Regions from separate parts of the Mesorhizobium sp. B2-7-3 genome, predicted to be linked through region 1. Evidence: predicted binding sites of a transcription regulator. Region 1 holds the regulator's gene; each other region holds the start of a gene.
What was found. Region 1 encodes PhoB, which activates phosphate uptake and scavenging genes when phosphate is short. Its sites were predicted from a motif close to TGTCATNNANCTGTCAT; they were not measured.
Positions count from the first base shown of each region.

Region 1 (8,025 bases):
GGTTGGAAATCGCTGCCTCCTCGCCATTGACGAAGATCTGGCCCGCATCGCGTTTGTAGGCGCCGGACAGGATCTTGATCAGCGTCGACTTGCCGGCGCCGTTGTGGCCGAGCAGTGCCACGACCTCGCCGGGGAAAAGATCGATCGAGGCGTCGTCGACGGCGCGGATGCCGCCGAAGGCGATCGAGATGTTGCGCATGTCGACCAGCGGCGTGCCAGTGGGCGCAGTTGTGAGGGCCCTTACGGGAGCGGTTTTGTCAGCCATGGTCGTATCCCTAAACCCGCTTGCGATAGACGGTGTCGAGCCAGACGGCGATGACCAGCACGGCGCCGACGACGATGCTCTGCAACGGCGAATCGACACCGAGCAGCACCATGCCCGACTGCAGCGACTGCATCAGCAATGCACCGAGCATGGCGCCGATGATGGTTCCCGAGCCGCCGGCAAGCGAGGTGCCGCCGATGACGGCCGCGGCAATGACCAGCAGCTCATCCAATGTTCCCAGCACATTGGTGGACGAGTTCTGCCGGGCCGACGAAATGGCGGCGGCGATCGTGGCCAGCACGCCCATGATCATGAACACCTTCATGGTGATCCAGCGCGTGTTGATGCCGGCGAGATTGGCCGCTTCCGGATTGCCGCCGATAGCAAAGACATAACGGCCGAAACGGGTGCGGTTGGTGATGAAGGTCATGACCAGACCGACGGCGACCGCCATCAGCACCGGTATGGCGATGCCGTGGGCGATGAACAGCCCGCCCTCCGGCACGGTGATGTTGTTGGCGGCCGCGTACCGGTTCACGATCCCGATCGGCCATGGATAGGAGTTGGCTAGCCAGACCGCGCCCATGATGACGGCGCAGGTGACGACGCCGAGCAGCGTCTCGGCCCAGATCGGCCGCAGGGGGAAGCGGAAGCGCTTGCGCTGGACCCGCCCGTTGAACAGCGCGAACACGACGGCCAGGCAGGCGACGATGCCGACGACCCAGCTCCAGGTGGCGCCGATCGATCCGGCCGGTCCGCCGCCCATAAGCTGGAACGTGGCGTCGAGCGGTGCCACCGTCTGGCCTGACGTGACCCACCAGGCGGCGCCGCGCCAGACCAGCAGGCCACCCAGCGTGACGATGAAGGCCGGCACTTCGAGATAGGCGATGACGAAGCCCTGGAAGGCGCCGATCAAAAGCCCGAGCGCCAGACCGATGACCAGTGCCAGGACCCAGATCCATGGGTTGCCGAGTTCAAGTCCTACGAACCGAACCAGGAAATGTACCTGCGCAAAGCCCATGACCATGCCGATCAAGCCCTCGGCGGAACCGACGGACAGGTCGATGTTGCGCATGACGATGACCAGCACCATGCCGCAGGCCATGATGGCGACCGCGGACGTCTGCACCGACAGGTTCCACAGATTGCGTGGCGTGAGGAACGTGCGGCTGTCGAAATCGAGCGGATTGACACCAAGACGCAGGCTCGAAATCACATGCAGCGCGACCCAGATCAGCAGCAGCGCGCCGATCATGCCGAGCATGCGGGTATCGATCTCGGTCGCCTTCAGGAAACGCGCGACCGCGCCGAGTTCCGACGCACGCGCCGTATCGGCCTGCGAGGTTGAGGTCGTGTCGGTCATGATGTCCTCCCAGCGGCTTGCCGTCTGACGCGGAGCCGGACCAGAGCCCAGAAGTTAGCCGCCAGCGGCGGAAACACAAATCTTGTCGGGAAAACGCCGCGGCTTGGAAGCAATTCCAGGAAAAGTGCGTAAGGGTTTTTGTCCGGAATTGCGAAGACAAGGAAATTGGAACGGCCAGTGTTCAGAACACTGACCGTTCCACGCCGCGGCGTTTCCGACTTTTCAGGCGATCAAGCTCAGTTGCAGGCCGCGACGCTGCCCGCGGCAACGCCCGTGCAGACTTCGTCCTTCTTGATCCAGCCGGCGTCGATGACGAGGTTGAGATTGTCCTTGGTGATGGCCACCGGGGTCAGGAACAGCGACTTGACGGTGTTGCCGCCAGGCGTCGTGAAGTCCTTCACGCCGGCGATGTCGGTCATCTTCTTGCCGTCGGCGAGTTGCGAGGCGATCTCGGCGGCGTTCTTGCCGAGTTCGCGCGCGTCCTTCCACACCGACACGGTCTGGGTGCCGAGCGCGATGCGGTTGAGCGCGGCGTGGTCGCCGTCCTGGCCGGAGACCGGCACGGTGCCGGCGAGCCCCTGCGCCGTCAGCGCCGCGACGACGCCGCCGGCGGTGCCGTCATTGGCGGCGACCACGGCGTCGACCTTGTTGTCGTTGGCGGTGAGGAACTGTTCCATGTTCTTCTGGGCGTTGGCGGGCAGCCAGCCGTCCGTATAGGCTTCGCCGACATTCTTGATCTTGCCGCTGTCTATGGCCGCCTTCAGCACTTCCATCGAGCCCGAGAACAGGAAGTCGGCATTCGGATCGGCGCCGGAGCCCTTGATGAAGACGTAATTGCCCTCAGGCTTCACCTTGAACACTTCGCGGGCCTGCATGCGGCCAACTTCCTTGTTGTCGAAGGTCAGGTAGAAGACGTCCTTGTTCTCGATCAGGCGGTCATAGCCGACGACCGGAATGCCCTCGTCGAGCGCCTTCTGTACCGCCGGGCCGATGGCCGACGCGTCCTGCGCCAGGATGATCAGCGAATTGGCACCCTGCGAAATCAGGCTCTCGACATCGGTCAGCTGCTTGCCAGGATTGGACTGCGCATCGGCGGAAATGTACTTGTCGCCCGCGGCCTCGATCGCCTTCTTCATGGCGGCCTCGTCGGTCTTCCAGCGCTCCTCCTGGAAGTTGGACCACGACACGCCGATAACCTTGCCCTTCGCCTGCGCGACCGACGCCAGCGTCAGCGACATGGCGACACCCGCCAGAATGGCGACTGTGAATCTCTTCATGATATCCTCCCTGCGCCGCGTGTGGCGCGACCAAACTGGCCCTAAGGCCGGCACAAAGGCCCTAATTTTTTCGAGCCTCGAAAAAACACTGGTCCATCGCCGGAACACTGTCAACATCGATTCTGACGGATTTTGAGGTGCCGGAAGCCTTTTTTCGAGCCCCGCAATAAATAAATGACAGCCCCAGCCGCTTCTGCCAGTATTCGACCCGTTGCCGGAGGTGTTCGAGGGGGCGTCAAGAACCGCGGCGACGGGGAGGGAAATCATGTCGGTCGGAATCCGCCACGACGATCTGCGCCGGCGCAACCGCGCAATGGTGATTGGAGCCGTGCGCCGGGGTGGCCAGCCCTCGCGCACTGAGATCGCCGCCACCACCGCCCTGAGCCACTCGACCATATCGGCGATATCAGCCGACCTGATCGGCGAAGGTATCCTGAGCGAAGGCAAGCCGAACGAGGCCGGCTCACTGAAACGCGGCCGGCCGCAGGTGGGCCTTTGTCTCAACCCCGAGGCCGCGGCGGTCATGACCGTGGTGCTGTCGCTGAATTTCCTCTCCGTCGCCGTCATCGACTACGCCGGCCAGGTGATATCGGAGGAGCAGCGCCGGCTGGACACGCTGACCATGTCGCGCGAGGCGCTGATCGGCGAATGCGTGGCCATCGTCCGGCGCCGCCTCGAGGATCCCGACCTCGATGTCGCCAGCATTGCCCGCATCGCGCTGGCGATCCAGGGCATCACCGACACCGAGGCGCGCGCCATGCTGTGGTCGCCGATCACGCCGCAGACGGACATTGCCTTCGCCGATATACTCGAAGCCGAATTCGGCATCCCCGCCACCATGGAGAACGACTGCAACATGATGGCTGTGGCGCTGCGCTGGCGCGACCCCGAGCGCTACCGCGACGACTTCATCGCCATCCTGCTCTCGCACGGCATCGGCATGGGCCTGGTGCTGAAGGGCGAGCTGTTCACCGGCACCCATTCCTCGGGCGGCGAGTTCGGCCACATGATCCATCGCCCCGGCGGCGCGCTCTGCCGCTGCGGGCGGCGCGGCTGCGTCGAGGCCTATGCCGGCAACTATGCCATCTGGCGTAATGCAGGACAGATGGGTGAGGACGCCAAACCGGTCGACGTCAGCGACGCCGACATGCGCGCATTGGCGGCCACGGCGCGCGAAAGAGACGGACCGGAGCGCGAGGCCTATCGCAAGGCCGGCGAGGCGCTGGGCTATGGCCTTGGCAGCTTGTTCGCGCTGATCGATCCGGCGCCGGTTGCGATGGTCGGCGTCAGCGCCGCCGCCTTCGATCTGATCGAGCCGGCCTTGCGTGAGGCCATCGCCCAGACCGCCGGCGGCCAGCATTCGACGTCGATTTCCTTCGATACAGAGCCGAACGAATTGCCGCTGATCCGCGAGGGCTGCGCCATGCGCGCGCTCACCTTCGTCGACCAGGAGATCTTCGCGCCGGGCGTGCAGGTGAGATCCGGCAAGAACGTGGCCTGATCTCAATCCTCGCGGATTGCGTAGCCCGCGCCACGGATGGTGCGTATCACATCGGGCATGCGGCCATTGTTGACCGCCTTGCGCAGGCGGCCGACATGCACATCCACGGTGCGCTCGTCGATGTAGATCGTCTCGCCCCAGACATTGTCGAGCAACTGGCTGCGCGAGAACACGCGGCCGGGATGGCGCATCATGAATTCGAGCAGCCTGAACTCGGTCGGTCCGAGCCGGATCTCGCTCTTCTTGCGATAGACCCGGTGCGATTCGCGGTCGAGCACGATGTCGCCGACCTTGAGCACGCTGGACAGCACTTCCGGTTTGGCGCGGCGCAGCAGCGCCTTGACCCGGGCCATGAATTCCGGCGTCGAGAACGGCTTGACCAGATAGTCGTCGGCGCCGGTCGAGAGGCCGCGCACGCGATCGCTCTCCTCGCCGCGCGCCGTCAGCATGATGATCGGCAATCGCTCCGTCTCGGGCCGCATGCGCAGGCGCCGACAGAGTTCGATGCCGGAAACCGCCGGCACCATCCAGTCGAGCACCAGCAGGTCGGGCACGTTTTCCTGGAGGCGTATCTCGGCTTCGTCGCCGCGTGTCACCACCTCGACCTGGTAACCCTCGGACTCCAGGTTGTAGCGGAGGAGCACGCCCAGCGGCTCCTCGTCCTCCACCACCATGATGCGTGGCGCGATCATCGATCGATCATCCCTGCCGTCAAGCCGCCGGCACCGACATCGCCGTCTCGTCCTGCTTCGGACGGTTGGCGGGCAGTTGCGTGCCGGTCAGCACATAATACGCATTCTCGGCGATGTTGGTCACATGGTCGCCGATGCGTTCGAGATTCTTGGCGCAGAACAAAAGATGCGTGCAAGCCGTGATGTTGCGGGGATCCTCCATCATGTAAGTCAGGAGTTCGCGGAAGACCGAAGTGTATTTGACGTCGATGCGTTCGTCGTCATTCCTGAGCTTGGCGAGGGCGGCGGCATCGCCGGCCGCATATTCCTCGACGACGCCCTGCACCTGGATCAGCACCAGCTGCGCCATGGAGTCGATGGAATGCGACAAGTCGCGCGGCGTGGCGGTGAGGCCGACCGAGCCGACGCGCTTGGCGATGTTCTTGGCAAGGTCGCCGATGCGTTCGAGATCGCCCGCCATGCGGATCGAGCCGACGACATGACGCAGATCGTCGGCCATCGGCTGGCGCTTGGCGATTAGGGTGATGGCGCGATCATCGAGTTCGCGCTGGCGCGCGTCCATGATGGCGTCGTCGGAGACGACGCGCTGTGCCAGCGCATTGTCGGAATTCAGCAGCGCCTTGGTGGCGCCGCCGACCATCGTGCCGGCGAGATCGCCCATGTCGCTGATCAGCCTGCTGATCTGCCCGAGATCCTCGTCGAAGGCTGCGACTGTGTGTTCGGCCATGATCCTGGTCCTCGTATGCGTGAGATCAGCCGAAGCGGCCGGTGATATAGTCCTGCGTGCGCTTCTCGCGAGGCGACGTGAAGATCTTCTCGGTCTTGTCGAATTCGACCAGCTCGCCCAGATACATGAAAGCCGTCTGCTTCGAGACGCGCGCGGCCTGCTGCATGTTGTGGGTGACGATGACGATCGTGTAGTCGGCCTGCAACTCGTCGATCAATTCCTCGATCTTGGCGGTCGACAATGGGTCGAGCGCCGAGGCCGGCTCGTCGAGCAGGATGACCTCCGGCTTGACCGCCACGGTGCGGGCGATGCAAAGCCGCTGCTGCTGGCCGCCCGACAGGCTGAGGCCGCTGGCGTTGAGCTTGTCCTTGACCTCGTTCCACAGCGCGGCGCGTTTCAACGCCTGCTCGACACGGCCGTCCATCTCGGCCTTGCCGATCTTCTCATAGAGCCTGACGCCGAAGGCGATATTCTCATAGATCGACATCGGGAACGGCGTCGGCTTCTGGAACACCATGCCGATCTTGGTGCGCAACAGGTTGAGGTCCTGCGAGCGGTCGAGAACGTTCTGGCCGTCGAGCAGCACCTGACCCTCGGCGGTCTGCTTGGGGTAGAGCTCGTAGATGCGGTTGAAGACGCGCAGCAGCGTCGACTTTCCGCAACCCGACGGTCCGATGAAGGCCGTCACGCTGCGCTCGGGCAGCGACAAGGTGATGTCTTTCAGCGCCTTCGACTGGCCGTAGTAGAAATTGAGGTTCTTGACCTCGATCTTCGCCTTGGCGGCTGCCTCTGTCGCAATCGTCATGTCTGGAGACAACATCTGGCTCATTTGTCCTCTCTGCGTCCGGTCAGGCTGCGCGCAAAGATGCTGAGCGCGAGAACCGTCAATGTGATTATGAGTGCGCCGGTCCACGCCAGTTGCTGCCACTCCTCGTAAGGGCTGAGAGCGAACTGGAAGATGGTCACCGGCAGGCTGGCCATCGGCGCATTGAGATTGCTCGACCAGAACTGGTTGTTGAGCGCTGTGAAGAGTAGCGGCGCCGTCTCGCCGGAAATGCGGGCAATGGCCAACAATATGCCGGTGACGATGCCGGACATCGCCGCGCGGTAGGCCACCGAACGGATCACCACCCAGCGCGGCGCGCCAATCGCCGTGCCGGCCTCGCGCAAAGCGTTCGGCACAAGGTTGAGCATGTCCTCGGTGGTACGCACCACGACGGGAATGACCAGGATGGCCAGTGCCACGGCACCGGCGATGGCCGAGAAATGCCCCATCGGCCGTACCATCAATTCGTAGACGAACAGGCCGATGATGATTGAGGGCGCCGACAGCAGGATGTCGTTGATAAAGCGCACCACGGTGGTGAGCTTCGAAAAGCGGCCATATTCGGCCATGTAGGTGCCGGCCAGCACGCCGATCGGCGTGCCGACGACGATGCCGATAATGGTCATCACGATGCTGCCGTAGATGGCGTTGAGCAGGCCACCGGCATCACCGGGCGGCGGGGTCATTTCCGTGAACACTGAGAGCGAAACGCCCGACAGGCCCTTATAGAGCAGCGCGCCGAGGATCAGCGCCAGCCAGGCAAGGCCGATGCCGGCGGCGATGACGCAGAGCGTCATCATCACGCCGTTCTTGCGCTTGCGGCTCTGGTGAAGCGATGCGGCTGTCGACATCGGTCAGACTCCGGTACGGGCATCGATGCGCATCAGCATGTAGCGGGCGATGGCAAGGATGAGGAAGGTGATGACGAACAGGATCAGACCGAGCGCCACCAACGAGGAGGTGTAGAGATCGCCGACGGCTTCGGTGAATTCGTTGGCGATGGTTGCCGAGATCGTCGTTGCCGGCGCGAACAGCGAGGCGCTGATCCGGTGGGCGTTGCCGATGACGAAGGTGACCGCCATGGTTTCACCGAGTGCACGGCCGAGCGCAAGCATGACGCCGCCCATGATGCCGATGCGGGTGTAGGGGACGACGACCCGGCGTGTTACCTCCCAGGTCGTGCAGCCAATGCCGTAGGCGGACTCCTTCAGCACCGGCGGCACCGTATCGAACACATCCTTGGTGATCGAGGTGATGAAAGGCAGGATCATGATGGCCAGGATCATCGCCGAGGTCAGCAGGCCGATGCCATAAGGAGGCCCGGCAAACAGGCTGTTAAGGCCGGGAATGCCGTGGAACACGTTGATGATGAAA
Region 1 is NZ_VFTY01000002.1:197,532-205,556, reverse strand. It holds gene FJW04_RS05030 (ATP-binding cassette domain-containing protein) at 1-265, opposite strand, end outside; gene FJW04_RS05025 (sugar ABC transporter permease) at 276-1,628, opposite strand; gene xylF (D-xylose ABC transporter substrate-binding protein) at 1,865-2,905, opposite strand; gene FJW04_RS05015 (ROK family protein) at 3,171-4,406, shown strand; gene phoB (phosphate regulon transcriptional regulator PhoB) at 4,409-5,098, opposite strand; gene phoU (phosphate signaling complex protein PhoU) at 5,118-5,825, opposite strand; gene pstB (phosphate ABC transporter ATP-binding protein PstB) at 5,851-6,654, opposite strand; gene pstA (phosphate ABC transporter permease PstA) at 6,651-7,502, opposite strand; gene pstC (phosphate ABC transporter permease subunit PstC) at 7,506-8,025, opposite strand, start outside.

Region 2 (8,025 bases), 390 kb from region 1:
CCCATCCTGCTGCTCGACGAGCCGACCGCATCGCTCGATGCGACGAACCGCGACGTGGTGATCGAACTCATCGCCGCCAAAAAGGCGGCGGGCGTCGCCCTGCTCGGCATCTTCCACGATCACGATGTGCGCGAGGCGGTGGCCGACCGCATCATCGACGTCACCGCCTTCGCTCCGGGAAAAATCGCCGCATGACCAGGAAGCTATCGGAGACGCCGCTGGTCCACCCGACGGCGGAGGTGCACAACTCGACACTCGGCCGCTGGACCGAGATCGCCGACCGCAGCCGGGTTTCGGAAAGCGAGATCGGCGACTATTCCTACATGATGCAGGACTGCGCGGTCTGGTGCGCGACGATCGGCAAATTTGCCAACATCGCCGCCAGCGTGCGCCTCAATGCCACCAACCACCCGACCTGGCGGCCGACGCTGCACCACTTCACCTACCGCGCCTCCGACTATTGGGACGATGCCGAGCATGAGAGCGAATTCTTCGCCGAGCGCCGCGCCAAGCGCGTCACCATCGGCCACGACACCTGGCTCGGCCACGGCTCGACCGTCCTGCCCGGCGTCACCGTCGGCGACGGCGCCGCCGTTGGCGCCGGCGCCGTCGTCTCGAAGGACGTCGCGCCCTACACGATCGTCGCCGGCGTACCGGCAAAACCGATCCGCGAGCGCTTCGACCGCCGCACCGCCGCGCGCTACCAGGCGCTTGCCTGGTGGGATTGGGATCACGCAAGGCTGCGCGCCGCGCTCGATGATTTTCGGGAGCTGACGGCCGAAGCGTTTTTGGAGAAATACGAGGAACGTGCATCGGGCAAAGAGGCATAGCCCTCGCATCATCGTCATATCGCCGGCTTGTTCATACCCTTGACACAGGACTCGGACAGGACGCGATCTCCTTCAAGGAGATCGCCATGCTCGACACCCTCAGACCCTCGCTCGCCGGATTCTTTGCCGGCTCCAATCCGGCGTTGCCGGCGCATCTCGGCACGCGCTACGACGCGTCAGGCAACTTCCTCCTCGAGCCGGGCAACACCGTCGTCAGCCATCTGGTCAGCGGCTCGCCTTCGGAAGCGGTGGTGTTAGCTGTCCGCGAGAAGATGCTGGCAATGCCTGATGCCGACCGCCTCGCCTTCATGCCCGTTTCCAGCCTGCACATGACCCTTTTCCAGGGCATAATCGAATATCGCCGTCGCCTGCCCTTCTGGCCGCGGGACGTGCCGCTCGACACCAGCATCGACGCCATGACCCGCCTCTATCTGGAGCGCCTGAAGGGGTTCCAGGGCTTCGGGCCTTTCAACATCAAGGTGGCCGAGGTCCTGCCGACCGGCCTCACCGTTGCCGGCGTGACCGACGAGGATGCGCGCATCATGCGTGCCTGGCGCGATGCGCTCGCGGTGCCGTTCGGCTACCGGCATCCCGACCACGACACCTACGTCTTCCACATCACCTTCGCCTATCAGATCCAGCGCTTTGATGATGATAGGGCCGCCGCGTGGCAGGCGCTGTTTGACGATTGCCTGGCACTTTTCGCGCGCCAGGCGCCGGTGATCGAGATCAAGGCTCCCGCCTTCTGCGCATTCCGCGACATGAAGCATTTCGAGGAATTGCTGGTGCTCGGCTGATCGCCCGCAAGGCGCCAGTCGCCGCGCCTGTGGAGCGTAACAAAACTGACATCATCGCGACACGGCAGGTTCATGTGGTTGCGTTAGGCGAGTGCCTGACGATCAATATGGACCGGACTGGAACCAGCCCATGTCAGCAAACTCTGCCACGCTCGAAATCCGCGGCGTCAGCCGACGATTTGGCAAGAACACCGCCGTCAGCGACGTCAGCATCTCGATCCCGCAAGGGCAGATGGTCGGCGTCATCGGTCGTTCGGGTGCAGGCAAATCCACTCTTCTTCGCATGATCAACCGTCTTGTCGACCCCAGCCAGGGGTCGATTTTTTTTGACGGCGCAGAGGTTTCCAGGCTGCGCGGGTCGCCGCTGCGGCGCTGGCAGCGCGACTGCGCCATGATCTTCCAGCAGTTCAACCTGGTGCCGCGCCTCGACGTGCTGACCAACGTGCTGCTCGGCAAATTGAACCACCGTTCGACCCTGTCCAATCTTCTGGGCATGTTTTCGCGCGCCGAGTGCGCGGAGGCGGTCGCCGCGCTCGAGCGGCTCGACATCGCCCGCACCGCACTTCAGCCCGCCGGCACGCTGTCGGGCGGCCAGCAGCAGCGCGTCGCCATCGCCCGCGCCATGATGCAGCAGCCCAGGGTGATCCTCGCCGACGAGCCGATCGCCTCGCTCGACCCGCTCAACGCCAAGGTGGTGATGGATTCTCTGCAGGACATCAATCTGCGCGAAGGCATCACCGTTGTCACCAATCTGCATACGCTCGATACCGCCCGCACCTATTGCAACCGCATCATCGGCATGGCCACCGGCAAGGTCGTCTTCGACGGGCCGCCCGAAGAGCTCGACCGCCAAGCCGTGCGTCTTGTCTACGGCGCCGACAGCAATGGCGGCGAGATATCGGAGGTCATCACCTCCACCAGCGTTGCCTTCAAGCAGAAGATCGCCGCATCCGCCGGACCGCTCGAGCCCGCATTCCCGGGATACTGAGCCCAGTAAGGGCCAATAGCGAGCAGCCTGGATCGTCCGTCCGCGTCAAGGGCACTTGTCAAGATCAAGAACGCTGCCGGCGCGGGGCCGGAACTTACAGGAGAGATATCAATGTTCAGGAAGATGGTTTTCGGTGCCGTTTCGGTGCTCGCCATGGCCACCAGCATGGCCCATGCCGCCGACATGAAGGAATTTCGCGTCGGCATTCTCGGCGGTGAAAACGAAACCGACCGGCTGCGCAACTACCAGTGCCTGGCCGATCACCTGAAGGCAGAGTTTGGCTTCGAGAAGGTTTCGCTGTTCCCCGCCGCTGACTATGACGGCGTCATCCAGGGCCTGCTCGGCGGCACGCTCGACTTCGCCGAACTCGGCGCTTCCGGCTACGCCAGCGTCTATCTCAAGGATCCGAAGGCGGTTACCCCGATCCTCACCACCAAGCAGACCGACGGCTCCACCGGCTACTATTCGATCGGGCTGGCGCTGAAGACGTCGGGGATCACCGACATCAAGTCGGCCAAGGGCAAGAAGCTCGGCTATGCCGATCCGGATTCGACCTCCGGCTATCTGATCCCGCTGACCCAGATTCCGAAGACCACCGGCGCCTCGAACGAGACCTACTTCGCTTCGACCCAGTTCAATGGCGGCCACGAAAACAACGTTCTGGCCGTGCGTGACGGTAAGGTAGATGTCGCGGTCGACGATTCCTCGGGCATCGGCGACTTCAAGAACGGCTACACCTCCGGCACCTTCCACAAGGAAGTCGCCAAGGGCGCCGTCGACCCTAACGACTTCGTCGAAGTCTGGCGCTCGGGCCTGATCCCGAACGGCCCGCTTGTCGTGCGCACCGCGATCGGCGACGACATGACCGCCAAGCTGGCGGCCTTCTTCACCGACCTGCCCAAGAAGGACAAGGCTTGCTTCGAAGGCGTCGAAGGCGGCGATTTCACCGGCTACGTTCCGGTGAAGCCGGACTTCTACAGCGTCATCGTAGAAGCCCGTAAGGCAGCCATCGGCGGCTAACGGCGAAATTGCAAAAGGGCGGTACCTCATCAAGTACCGCCCTTTTTGCATCTCCGATCATGACCCTTTCCGTGACAGCCCCCTCCGGCGCCACCCACGAGATGGCCGATGCCTGGCGACGCCAGACGTCGCTGCGCCGGTTCTATACCGTGCTGGGCGTCGGGCTGCTGCTTGCCGCGATGCTTTCCAGCATGTGGTTCGCCGACGAAGCCAACGCCGGGCACTTCTTCGACCGGCTGCCGCATATTCTGGATTTCCTGAGCTGGCTGGTCCCCAAGGACTGGAACGACGTCTGGCGGGCGCTGTTCGACATTGCCTCGCCGCATGATACCGGCACCCAGGAATTCAACTTCCCGCTCGGCCGCGTCTACGTCTGGGACGGTTTCTACATCCCCGAATATGTCGAGCTGATGCTGACCACCGTGAACGTGGCGCTGGTCTCGACCTTCATCGGCTTTGTCTTCGCCGTGCCCTTTTCCTTCATCGCGGCGCGCAACCTGACGCCTCATCCGGCACTGAGGCTGGTGGTCAAGCGCTTCATGGAATTGCTGCGTGCCTTTCCGGAGATCGTCATCGCCGGGCTGTTCGCGGCCATCGTCTCGACCGGTCCGATCGCCGCCATCATCGCCATCGGCCTGCATTCCATCGGCGCACTCGGCAAGCTGTTCTACGAGATCAACGAGAACATCGACATGCGAGCCGAGGAAGGCCTGCGCGCAGTCGGCGCCAACTGGTTCGAGCGGGTTCGCTTTGCCGGCCTGCCGCAGGTGTTGCCCAACTTCATGTCGTACACGCTGCTGCGCGTGGAGATCAACGTCCGCGTCTCGACCATCATCGGCGCCGTTGGCGGCGGCGGCATCGGCGAAGAGCTGAAGCTCTCGATCTCGCGCGGCTTCGGCGCCAAGACGCTGGCACTGGTGCTGCTCCTGTTCACCACCATCTTCATCATCGACCAGTTTTCCGCCTGGCTTCGTCGCAAGCTGGTCGGCGAACAAGCCTTCATGATGGGGGCGTAAATCATGGCGACCATGACCGCTGAGGAGATGCTGTCGATCGAGGCGCGCCACCCGCAGGTGTTCCGGCGCCCGGCATACAAGCGCTTCGGTCCGCTCCTTCTGTTCGTCGGCACTCTCCTCTATCTGATCTATGCCTTGTGGTTCTTCAGCCTGCCGCAGGTGCTGCGGGAATCGCACTGGGAGCGCCTGCCGCTCTTCCTGACACAATGGATCAGCTACGATCTGCAGCCGGAATTCCGTCTCGACCAGCCGGAGATCACGCCCAAATACCCGCGCTTTTCCGCGCTGGGCGACAACCCGAATCCCGACTGGGTGGTCAGGAATCCAGACGGCACCTTCACCGTGCTGATCGACGGGCCGGCAAAATCCGTCACCTTCGACAAGACGCAGGCGACGATCGTCGCCAACGGCCAGACCGTGCCTGTTTCGCTGACCAGCGGCAAGCCGGTGGTCACGGGTGCGGTACCGGACTGGATCACCGCCCATGACGACGAGGTGGTGGCCAAAATGGGCTTCGCTGGCGAGGTGCGCGTCACTGTCGACCGCGTCAAGGTGCGCAAGCGCTTCCTCGGCTGGGCGAACTTCGTCTTCGACACGCGCTCGCCGTTCTTCGGCAAGTCAGCGCGGGAAGTGATCTCGCTGATCATCTCGGGACCAGAGCTGAAACCAGGTACCACCAACCTCGCCCTCGCCGGCGACAACATCTGGAACAACGCCCAGTGGCAGCACGGCGACGTCTGGACGAAGCTGCTGCAGACCATTGTCATGGCCTTCCTTGGCACGCTGCTCGGCGGCATCGTCGCCTTCCCCCTTGCCTTCTTCGCGGCGCGCAACATCACGCCGAACGGCGTGCTCAGCCAGGTGCTCAAGCGCTTCTTCGACTTCATGCGCTCGGTCGACATGCTGATCTGGGCGTTGTTCTTCACCCGCGCCTTCGGCCCCGGCCCGCTGGCGGGAAGTGCAGCGATTTTCTTCACCGAGATCGGCACCCTCGGCAAAGTCTATTCGGAAGGCCTGGAGAACATCGACGACAAGCCGCGCGAAGGCGTGCTCTCGACCGGCGCCAACGGCATCCTGGTGCAGCGCTACGGCGTGATGCCCGAAGTGATCCCGGTCTTCATCAGCCAGACACTCTACCAGTGGGAATCCAACACCCGCGGCGCCACCATCATCGGCGCCGTCGGCGCCGGCGGCATCGGCCTGAAACTGTGGGAAGCGATGCGCACCAATTCCAACTGGGCTAACGTGTTCTACATGGTGCTGCTAATTCTGCTCGTCGTCTTCGTTTTCGACAACATATCCAACTTCCTGCGCCGCCGGCTGAGCCGGACGATCCACGATTACAACAGGATCCAGGCCAGGCAGGGTTAGTGTTGTGACGCAGAAGCGCAAGCATCGTCTCGCCCGGCGCCGAGGGGTCGACCCCCACTCCGTCGAGCTTCGCTCGACACCTCTCCCCCGGTCGACGGGGTAGAGGAAAGGCACCAGACTGTCCGATCCGCGCTTGTCCCCGAAGGCCGAGGCTCTCTTCGTGTCCCGGCCCCACCAGCCCCTTCCTCTCCCTCCGGAGGGGGGAGAGGTGGCTCGGCGAAGCCGAGACGGAGTGGGGGAACCACCTGGCAAGCGACGCGAACACAAATAGAAAATGGACCAGACGTAGGCGCCTAAGCCGCCTTCCTCCACCCGTCCCTGATATGCCTGTACCCATCGCGATAGACGGCTTCCGGCATCTCGGAAAAATCCCTCCACACCTTGGTCGCCGCCGCCAGATCCTTCAGCGAGCGACCGAACGCTTCGATCGTCAGCCAGTCGTCATAGCCGCTCTTGCGAATGGCGGAAAAAGTTTCCTTCCACGGAATGTTGCCACGCCCCGGCACGCCGCGATCGTTCTCCGATATATGGATATGCACGACATTGCCCCGGTGCTTCGTATAGGCGCCGATCGGGTCGGCTTCCTCGATATTGGCGTGGAACGTGTCGTACATCGCCTTGATGTGCGGCCGGTCGATGGCATCGATATGCTCCGACAGGTCGGCCATGGTGTTGAGGAGGTAGCATTCGAAGCGGTTCAGCGCCTCGAGCCCGACGGTGACGTTGCGCTTTCCGGCATGGTCGCCGATGGCACGCTGCGAGGCGATCGAGCGCTTCTTTTCGGCGGCGGTCGGTCCGGACCCGGAAAATCCGCCGAGCGTCGAATGCAGCGGTCCGCTCAGCGTGCGGGCGCCAAGCGCATCGGCGCAATCGATCGCCCATTTCATGTAGTCGACACCGGCCTTGCGTGTTGCCGCATCGGCCGAAATCAGGTTCATCGCCGGATCGCCCATGGCTGACACAGCGGTCCGCTCCAGCCCGATACGGTCGAGCAATTCGCCCAGCTTCCTGTAGTCGTCCGGCGTGCCGGCGAAGATCGGGATTTCGACACCGTCGAAGCCGGTTGCCTTGATGTCTCGAAGCAGCGGCTCGTGCTTCTTCGATACCGCCGTCGTCCACAAGAACATGCACATGCCGATCTTCATCGACGCCCTCCCTTTTTGGCGGCCGGCCGATTGCACCGCCGGTGTTCGCCGCTCCCCTCATCCGGCCGCTTCGCGGCCACCTTCTCCCTGAGAGGGAGAAGAGATATGCGCCAACGCCTCCTCTCCCCCTCGGGGAGAGGCCGGATTGCCCCGAATTGCCTTTCGCAATCCGGTTGGCTATCTGGGTGAGGGCCCTCGTTACTCGGCGCCTCTTACAGCTTGGTCCAGGCCCCGTTCTTCTTCGACGACTTCACGCAGGCCTCGATGAAGGCCATGCCCTCGACGCCGTCCTGGATGGTCGGGAAGACGACATCCTTTGCCGGCTTTCCACCCTTCTTACGTGCCGCGCGGATGGCCCGTGCGGCCTCCTGGTAGATGTTGGCGAAGCCTTCGAGGTAACCCTCGGGATGGCCTGACGGAACGCGGCTGACACGGCCCGCCACCGGCAGCGCACCGGCGCCGTTGCGGGTGATCAGCTGTTTCGGCTGGCCGAAGGGCGTGTACCAGAGATAGTTAGGATCGGCCTGCACCCACTCCAACCCGCCCTTCGAACCGTAGATGCGCAGCTTCAGGCCGTTCTCATGACCGGGCGCCACCTGGCTCGCCCAGATCATGCCCTTGGCCGGATGCGTTTTCCCCGTCGGCTTGAAACGCAGCATGACGTTGACATTGTCGTCGAGCAGCCTGCCCGGCACGAAGGCGTCGAGATCGGCCGACAGGGAGTCGAGTTCGAGCCCGGAGACGAAGCGGGCGAGATTGTAGGCATGGGTGCCGATATCGCCGAGCGCGCCGCCGGCACCCGCCTGCTTGGGGTCTGAACGCCAAGCCGCCTGCTTCTGGCCGGTGGCGGCGAGGTCC
Region 2 is NZ_VFTY01000002.1:591,860-599,884, reverse strand. It holds gene phnL (phosphonate C-P lyase system protein PhnL) at 1-195, shown strand, start outside; gene FJW04_RS06895 (DapH/DapD/GlmU-related protein) at 192-830, shown strand; gene FJW04_RS06890 (DUF1868 domain-containing protein) at 917-1,627, shown strand; gene phnC (phosphonate ABC transporter ATP-binding protein) at 1,758-2,615, shown strand; gene phnD (phosphonate ABC transporter substrate-binding protein) at 2,727-3,635, shown strand; gene phnE (phosphonate ABC transporter, permease protein PhnE) at 3,695-4,651, shown strand; gene phnE (phosphonate ABC transporter, permease protein PhnE) at 4,655-6,022, shown strand; gene FJW04_RS06865 (sugar phosphate isomerase/epimerase) at 6,316-7,167, opposite strand; gene FJW04_RS06860 (Gfo/Idh/MocA family oxidoreductase) at 7,380-8,025, opposite strand, start outside.
Region 2: the regulator PhoB is predicted to act here: its motif matches at 1,663-1,679, upstream of phnC (phosphonate ABC transporter ATP-binding protein).

Region 3 (8,025 bases), 400 kb from region 1:
GCAAGGGGCGCATTTCGACTACCAGCCCGCCAGCCGCGATGTTCTCGACCGTGTCGACGCCATGGAGAAGATCGCCGCTGAAGGTGGCTACCCGCTGCCCGCCGCCGCGTTCCAGTTTCCTTTGCACGAACCCGCGGTCGCCACTGTGCTGACCGGTACCGCAAAATTGGCAAACCTGACGCGCAACCTCGAACTGCTCGATATCGACGTGCCGGAGACGGACTATGCCAGGTATCGTCCCTACACGGTGGTGCAGGAACTGCATTGAAGCGCATCGTCGCGATGTGCACGGGCGCGCGACCCGCCTTCACGATGTCGCGATCCAGAGAAGAATGAACATTCCATGTTGACTGATCTATGGAATTAATATTCCATACCTTCACAGAACGGAAACGGGAGCGCCTGACCGCGACAAGGGAGAGCCGCCGCTGGGGAGTCATTGTCGGGCAGTTGGAAGAACTGGCTGAAACACCGCTTGCATCGGCTGGATCGATGCACTATCAAAACGGTGCAACTGTTTTTTATTGATAAAGTTCTGTTTGGGCCACGCCTATCCGGACGGAGCTTCCGTTAACGTTCACCGGGCGACTTAGGGAGGATCCTATGAAATTCGTGACCAGCATTCTCAACCGCCGCGCCGTCATGGCCCTGGCGGCAGCATCGATGCTCACCGGCGTCATGCATACCGCACCGGTTTCGGCGGCGGATGTGACCATCCCGATCATTGTCAAGGACACCACGTCCTTCTACTGGCAGATCGTTCTGGCCGGCGCCCGCAAGGCCGGCAAGGATCTCGGCATCAACGTGCCGGAACTCGGCGCCCAGGCCGAGACTGACGTCAACGGCCAGGTCTCGATCCTCGAGAACGCCGTCGCCAGCAACCCGGCCGCGATCGTGATCGCGCCCACCGAGTTCAAGGCGCTGGGCAAGCCGATCGATGAAGCGGCCGCCAAGGTCAAGGTCATCGGCATCGACTCCGGCGCCGACTCCAAGGCCTTCACCTCGTTCCTGACCACCGACAACGTGCAGGGCGGACGCGTCGCCGCGGACGGCCTTGCCGCCGCCATCGGCGCCGCCAATGGCGGCAAGATCGAGGGCGACGTCGCCCTGATCACCAACGCTCCCGGCGCCGGCTCGCTCGAACAGCGCAAGCAGGGCTTCACCGAGCAGCTCAAGGCAAAATATCCCGGCCTGAAGCTGGTCGCCGACAAATACGCCGACGGCCAGGCCACCACCGGACTCAACATCGCCACCGACCTGATCACCGCCAATCCGAACCTCAAGGGCATCTTCGCCTCCAACCTGATCATGGCGCAGGGCGTCGGCCAGGCCGTCGCCGAGAACAACCTTGGCGGCAAGCTGGCGCTGGTCGGCTTCGACAGCGACGAGAAGCTGATCAAGTTCCTCAACGACGGCGTCATTTCCGCCCTCGTCGTCCAGGATCCCTACCGGATGGGCTATGACGGCATCAAGACCGCGCTCGCCGCCTCGAAGGGCGAAAAGGTCGAGGCCAATGTCGACACCGGCGCCAATCTGGTGACCAAGGCCAATATGAAGGACCCCAAGATCGACGCGCTGCTCAATCCCAAGCTCTAAGCAGCCGGCGTTCAAAACCGCTTCCGGGGCCAGAGGCCCCGGAAGCATCCGCCGCCAAAGCGGCTTGGCGATCAGCCCGTTTGGCCTTCGCCTGAAAGACGACCGCAGCCTCGCCGAATGCCAACCGCGAGGCCAATCTGGGAGGATTGTCATGACGCCGACGGCGCAGGAACTGCATCCGGCCCCCGTGCTGGAACCCGGCAGGACCATCCTCGAACTGCGCGGGCTGGAAAAACGCTACCCCGGCACCCATGCGCTGAAGCCGGTCAATCTCGCCTTCAAGTCAGGCGAAATCCACGCCATCGTCGGCGAGAACGGCGCCGGCAAATCGACCCTCATCAAACTCCTGACCGGCGTCATGCCGCGCACCTCTGGCGAGGTCCTCTGGGAAGGCCAGCCGGCAGCCCTGGCGACGCCGCATGAAGCGATGGCGCTCGGCATCAATGCCGTGCACCAGGAAGTCGTGCTGTGCCGTCACCTGACGGTCGCCGCCAACATGTTCCTTGGCGAGGAAAATTCCCGTTTCGGCATCCTGCAGCAGCGCGCCATGGTCAGGGAAGCGCAGACGATCATCGACGATCTCGGCTTCGACCTGCCGGCGCATGTCGTGCTGGGTGATCTCACCATCGGCCAGCAACAGCTGATCGCCGCTGCCCGCGCCACGGTGCGCGGCACCAAATTCCTGATCTTCGACGAACCCACGGCCTACCTCACCCGCAAGGAGGCCGACCAGCTTTTCACGCTGATCCGGCGCCTGAAGGGTGAAGGCGTGACGATCATCTACATTAGCCATCGCATGGAGGAAGTCTTCGAACTCGCCGACCGGGTTTCCGTGCTGCGCGACGGCACGCTGGTCGGCACACGCAATATCGCCGAGACCAATGATGCCGAGCTGGTCAAGATGATGATCAACCGCTCTATCGAACAGGTCTATCACAAGGAGCATTTCACGCCGGGCGCTCCGATCGTCGAAACAAGGAACCTGTCGGGCAAAGGCTTCGAGAACATCTCGATGACGGTGCGTGCCGGTGAGATCGTCGGCCTCTACGGACTGATCGGCGCCGGCCGCAGCGAGTTCGTCACCTCGCTCTATGGACGTCACAAGAAGTCGGCCGGCCAGATCCTGTGGGAAGGCAAGGACGTCCAGATCAACTCCGAGCACGACGCGATCAAGCTCGGCATGGCACTGGCGCCGGAAAGCCGCCGCGACCAAGGCCTTTGCCTCAATTTGCCGGTTGGCCTCAACCTCAATTTGCCGATCTACAAGCGCATCTCCAGCAATCTGTTGATCTCGAATGCGAAAGAGAAGGCCGAGGCCGACCGTCAGATCGCCGGCCTGAGGATCAAGACGCCGACGCGCGGGGCGCTGGCGTCGAGCCTTTCGGGCGGCAACCAGCAGAAGATCGTCATCGGCAAATGGCTGGCGCACGGCGCCAAGCTGTTCATCTTCGACGAACCGACGGTCGGCGTCGATGTCGGCACCAAGGCGGAGATCTATCGCCTGTTCGGCGAGCTGTTGTCGAAGGGCGCCGGCATCATCCTGATCTCGTCCTATTTGCCGGAGGTCTACGAACTGGCCGACACGCTGCACGTGTTCCGGCGCGGCAAGCTGGTGGCCACGCACGGGTTCCATACCGCCAGTCACGAGGACATTCTCACGCAGGCGCTCGCCGAGAAACAAGAAAAACTGGGAGGACAGACATGAGCATCGAGGCGATCCCCGCCGAAAAACCGAAGCGCAACTACAACGTCCTGTTCGGGCTGACGCTGCTGGCGCTGCTGGTGCTGCTCTGGATCGTCCTGTCCCTGGCGACGCCAAGCTTCGCCTCGGGTAACAACATCGCCAATCTTCTGCGGCAGGGCTCGATGATCGCCATCATGGCGGTCGGCCAGACCTTCGTCATCATCACCGGCGGCATCGATCTGTCGGTCGGCGCGGTGGTCGGCTTCGCCACCGTCGTCGTCGCCATGCTGATCAATGCCGGCGTTCCGATCGCGGTCGCCATCCTGATCACCTTGCTCGTCGGTGTCGCCATCGGCCTTTTCCATGGCTTCGGCATCGTCAAGATGGGCTTGCCGCCGTTCATCATCACGCTGGCGACGCTGACCTCGCTGCGCGGCATCGGCCTTTTGATGACCAACGGCAACTCGATCAACATCAACAGCGACAGCTTTACCGCCTTCTCGCGCAATTCCTTTATCGGCATCCCCAATTTGTTCTGGATGGTGATCCTGGTGGGTGTGCCCGCCTATGTCTTCCTGCATCACAGCCGTTGGGGCCGCTACCTCTTTTCGGTCGGCTCCAACGCCGAGGCCTCGCGCCTGTCCGGCGTCAATGTCCAGCGCACCATCTACATGGCTTATACGCTGTCCGGCCTGTGCGCGGCCTTCGTCGGCGTGCTGCTCGCCGCCCGCATCGGCATCGGCAACCCGACCCAGGCCGAGGGCTGGGAACTGCAGGCGATCGCCTCTTCGGTCATCGGCGGCACCTCGCTGTTCGGCGCGGTCGGCTCGGTGCACGGGCCGCTGCTTGGCGCCTTCATCCTGGCCACCATCAACAACGGCGCCAACCTGCTCAACGTCAACTCGTTCTGGCAGCGCATCATCACCGGCGCGCTGATCATCATCATCGTCTACTTCGACGGACTGCGCCGCCGCGGCAAATGACGCATTCCAATCGATCGCCGGCCTGGCGCGGGCCGGCGATTTCTTGAACAGACTGGATCAAAGCATGAAAGCCGTCGTCTGCCGCTCGCCCGGCGACCTTGTTGTCGAAGACCACCCGGCTCCCGGCGCCCCGCCTCCCGGCTGGGCCCTGGTGGCGGTCAGTCATGTCGGCATCTGCGGCACCGACTACCATATCTTCGAGGGTAAGCACCCTTTCCTCGCCTATCCCCGCATCATGGGCCATGAAGTCTCCGGCACAGTGACCGAGCGGGGCGAAGGCGTCGACCTCGCCCTTGGCGAACCGGTGATCATCAACCCCTACCTTTCCTGCGGCAAATGCATCGCCTGCCGGCACGGCAAGCCCAATTGCTGTGTCAGGATCGAAGTGCTCGGCGTGCACCGCGACGGCGCGATGTGCGAACAGATCCTGGTGCCGGCTAAGAATCTCTATCCCACCAACGGCCTGTCGCTCGCCGACGCCGCCGCCGTCGAATTCCTGGCCATCGGGGCGCATGCCGTCCGGCGCGCCCGGGCCGAGCCTGGCGCCCGCACCCTGGTCATCGGCGCCGGCCCGATCGGGCTCGGCACCGCCATCTTCGCCCGCATTGCCGGGTTGGATGTGACACTTCTCGATATGAGCACCGAAAGACTGGTCTTCGCGGCGAGTGAACTCGGCTTTTCGATTCTCGACGGCTCGCAAGGACCCGTGTCCGATCTGGTGCGTGATGCGACCGACGGCGAAGGCTTCGACGTAGTCTTCGACGCCACCGGCAACACGCGATCGGTTCAATCGGCCTTTGCCCACGTCGCGCATGGCGGAGCGCTGGTGCTGGTCAGCGTCGTCAAGGACGATATTGTTTTTTCCGATCCCGAGTTCCACAAGCGAGAAATGACATTGATCGGCAGCCGCAATGCGTTGCGCGCCGACTTCGACCATGTCGCGGCCTCGATCCGCAATGGTGCCGTGCCGTTGGCCAAGCTTGTCACCCACCGCACCACGCTGGCCGATACGCCAGGAGATCTCGCACGCTGGGCGCATGAAAAGTCGGGCCTGATCAAGGCCGTGATCGAGATCGGATAGCCCTACAGCGCCGACAGCTTCAACTCCACCCGCTCGGCCGGAAAACGCGACTCCGAAAACTGGATCGGCTGGCCGTCGGGTGTGACGTTGACCGCAACCGTGACCAGCACGATGGCGCCCGGCTGCAGATCGAGATCGGCGAGATCGGCGGCGTCGGCATGGCGCGCCGAGAGCACGGTCGATTGCCTGAGATAATCGTCGATACCGAAACGTGCGAGCGAGGCGGTGATAGAACCGGTTTGCGCCATCGCCTTGTCGATGCCGGCAAAGCGCCGGGCATCGAACCATCCAGCGGCGCGCGACACTGGCCGTCCGTCAGCCTCGCCGCGTGTCTCCAACCGGATCACCTCGGCACCCCGGGCAAGGCCAAGGCCTTCGGCCACGCGCTGGCTGGCGGGCTCGACCGACGAAGCGAGCAGCACGACGTGCCGTTCCGACGTCTGCCCCTGCAGGCCAGTCGAAAAGCGTGTCCGCGCGCCAATCGGATACGACAGCCGCTTGCGTGACAGGACGAAGGTGCCGCGCCCCTGTTCGGCCCGCAGCACGCCCTCCTGCACAAGGGCCGATATGGCGCTGCGTACGGTGTGACGGTTAACGCCGTAGCGCTCGGCCAGCGCGACTTCGGGCGGCAGCGCGGCATTTTCGGCGAAATCGCCGGCGGCAATCGATTGCAGGATCCTGTCGGCGATCTGGCGCCACAATGAGACGCCGCTGCGTCGCTCGATGCTGTCGGCCACATCATGCTCGATCATGTTTTGCCCCCCGGCCTGTCACGCACCCGTCATGGACTCGCGTTAGGTAATATGTATAATTTGTATAGTTGTCTATATCAATAGACAAATTTAGCAGAGAGGAAGTTGGCGATGCGAGGACAGGAAGCCCGCGATCAGGCCGAGCGCAAGGCCGCCATGGCGACGCTGGCGCAATCGAGCGGCGACGACATCGTCCGGCTCTGGAACGAGTCTGGCCTGCCTTCGCAAGCCGAACTTCTGCGCGGTCCCGAGACGGGCCTTGTCACGCTTCGTGGCCGCATCGGCGGCGGCGGCGCGCCCTTCAATGTCGGCGAGGCGACCGTCACGCGTGCCACTGTCCGGCTGTCATCCGGGCAGGTCGGCCATTGTTACGCGCTTGGCCGCGACAAGCAGAAGGCGAAGCTGGGAGCAATAGCCGACGCGCTCTGGCAGGACCCTGCCCGCCGCACCGAGGTCGAGACCAGGCTGATCGCGCCTTTGCGGTCGGCGCTTGCCGCTGCCCAGGAAAAACGCCGCGCCGAGACGGCGGCAACGAAGGTGGATTTCTTCACCATGGTTCGCGGAGAAGATTGATGGATATCGCTGCGCAATCGATCGAGGGCGGTTTCGCCGATCCGGTCTTCAACGCTCAGACCGTGTTTCGGGCCGTCATGGATGCCATGGCGCGGCCGGGCAGTGTCCACCCCTTGCCACCCCTGGCCCGCCCGCCGGCTCCGCTCTCGGCGACGTCGGGCGCCGTAGCACTGGCGCTATGCGACAACGACACGCCGCTCTGGCTCGACCCGGCCCTGCATGCCTCCGCCGCGATCGGGTCTTGGCTTGGTTTCCACACCGGCGCGCCGCTGGCCAACACGCCGGCCGACGCGCATTTCGCATTTGTTGCCACGCCGGCCGAGATGATGACGCTCGACGGTTTTTCGCAGGGCACGCAGGATTATCCCGACCGATCGACGACGCTGATCCTGCAGGTCGGCGACCTCGTTTCAGGCACTCCGTTACTGCTGGAAGGCCCGGGCATTGAAACCAGCGCCACGATCGCGCCGGCACGGATGCCGCGCCATTTCGTCGAGCAGTGGAAGCAGAATATCAGGCGCTTTCCGCGCGGCGTCGACATCATCCTCGCCACATCGGACGGCATAGCCTGCCTGCCGCGCACGACGCGCATCAAGACGATGGAGGTGTAAAATGTATGTCGCGGTAAAAGGCGGCGAGGCCGCCATTGCCAACGCCCACAGCCTGCTCGCCGATCGCCGGCGCGGCGACCGCTCGGTGCCCGCACTTCGCCTCGACCAGATCGTCGAACAGCTGGCGCTCGGCGTCGACAGGGTGATGAGCGAAGGCTCGCTCTATGACCGTGAACTGGCCGCACTCGCCATCGTCCAGGCACGCGGCGACATGATCGAGGCGATCTTCCTGGTGCGCGCCTACCGCACAACGCTGCCGCGCTTCGGCTACAGCAAGCCGATCGACACCGGCTGCATGCTGGTCGAACGGCGCGTCTCGGCGACCTACAAGGATCTGCCAGGCGGCCAGTTGCTCGGTCCGACCTTCGACTACACGCATCGGTTGCTCGACCCTGAACTTGCCGCTGGGGCCGATGTCGCCGATCCCTTGCAGCGCGAGACGGAAGCGCAGCCAATGCCGCGCGTCTCGGCGATCCTCGCCCGTGAAGGCCTGATCGAGCCCGATGGCCAGATGCCGCAGGACCATGTGCCCGGCGACATCACCCGCGAGCCGCTGGAATTCCCGATGGCGCGCGACATCCGCCTGCAGGCACTGTCGCGCGGCGACGAGGGTTTTCTGCTGGCGCTCGGCTATTCCACCCAGCGCGGCTATGCCCGCAACCATCCCTTCGTCGGCGAAATCCGCATCGGCGAGGTCGAACTGGAACTCGACGTTCCCGAACTGCCCTTCGCCGTGCCGCTCGGC
Region 3 is NZ_VFTY01000002.1:602,494-610,518, reverse strand. It holds gene FJW04_RS06955 (aldo/keto reductase) at 1-268, shown strand, start outside; gene FJW04_RS06950 (ABC transporter substrate-binding protein) at 604-1,596, shown strand; gene FJW04_RS06945 (sugar ABC transporter ATP-binding protein) at 1,748-3,301, shown strand; gene FJW04_RS06940 (ABC transporter permease) at 3,298-4,263, shown strand; gene FJW04_RS06935 (zinc-binding alcohol dehydrogenase family protein) at 4,328-5,344, shown strand; gene phnF (phosphonate metabolism transcriptional regulator PhnF) at 5,347-6,096, opposite strand; gene phnG (phosphonate C-P lyase system protein PhnG) at 6,208-6,669, shown strand; gene phnH (phosphonate C-P lyase system protein PhnH) at 6,669-7,280, shown strand; gene FJW04_RS06915 (carbon-phosphorus lyase complex subunit PhnI) at 7,282-8,025, shown strand, end outside.
Region 3: the regulator PhoB is predicted to act here: its motif matches at 6,113-6,129, upstream of phnF (phosphonate metabolism transcriptional regulator PhnF).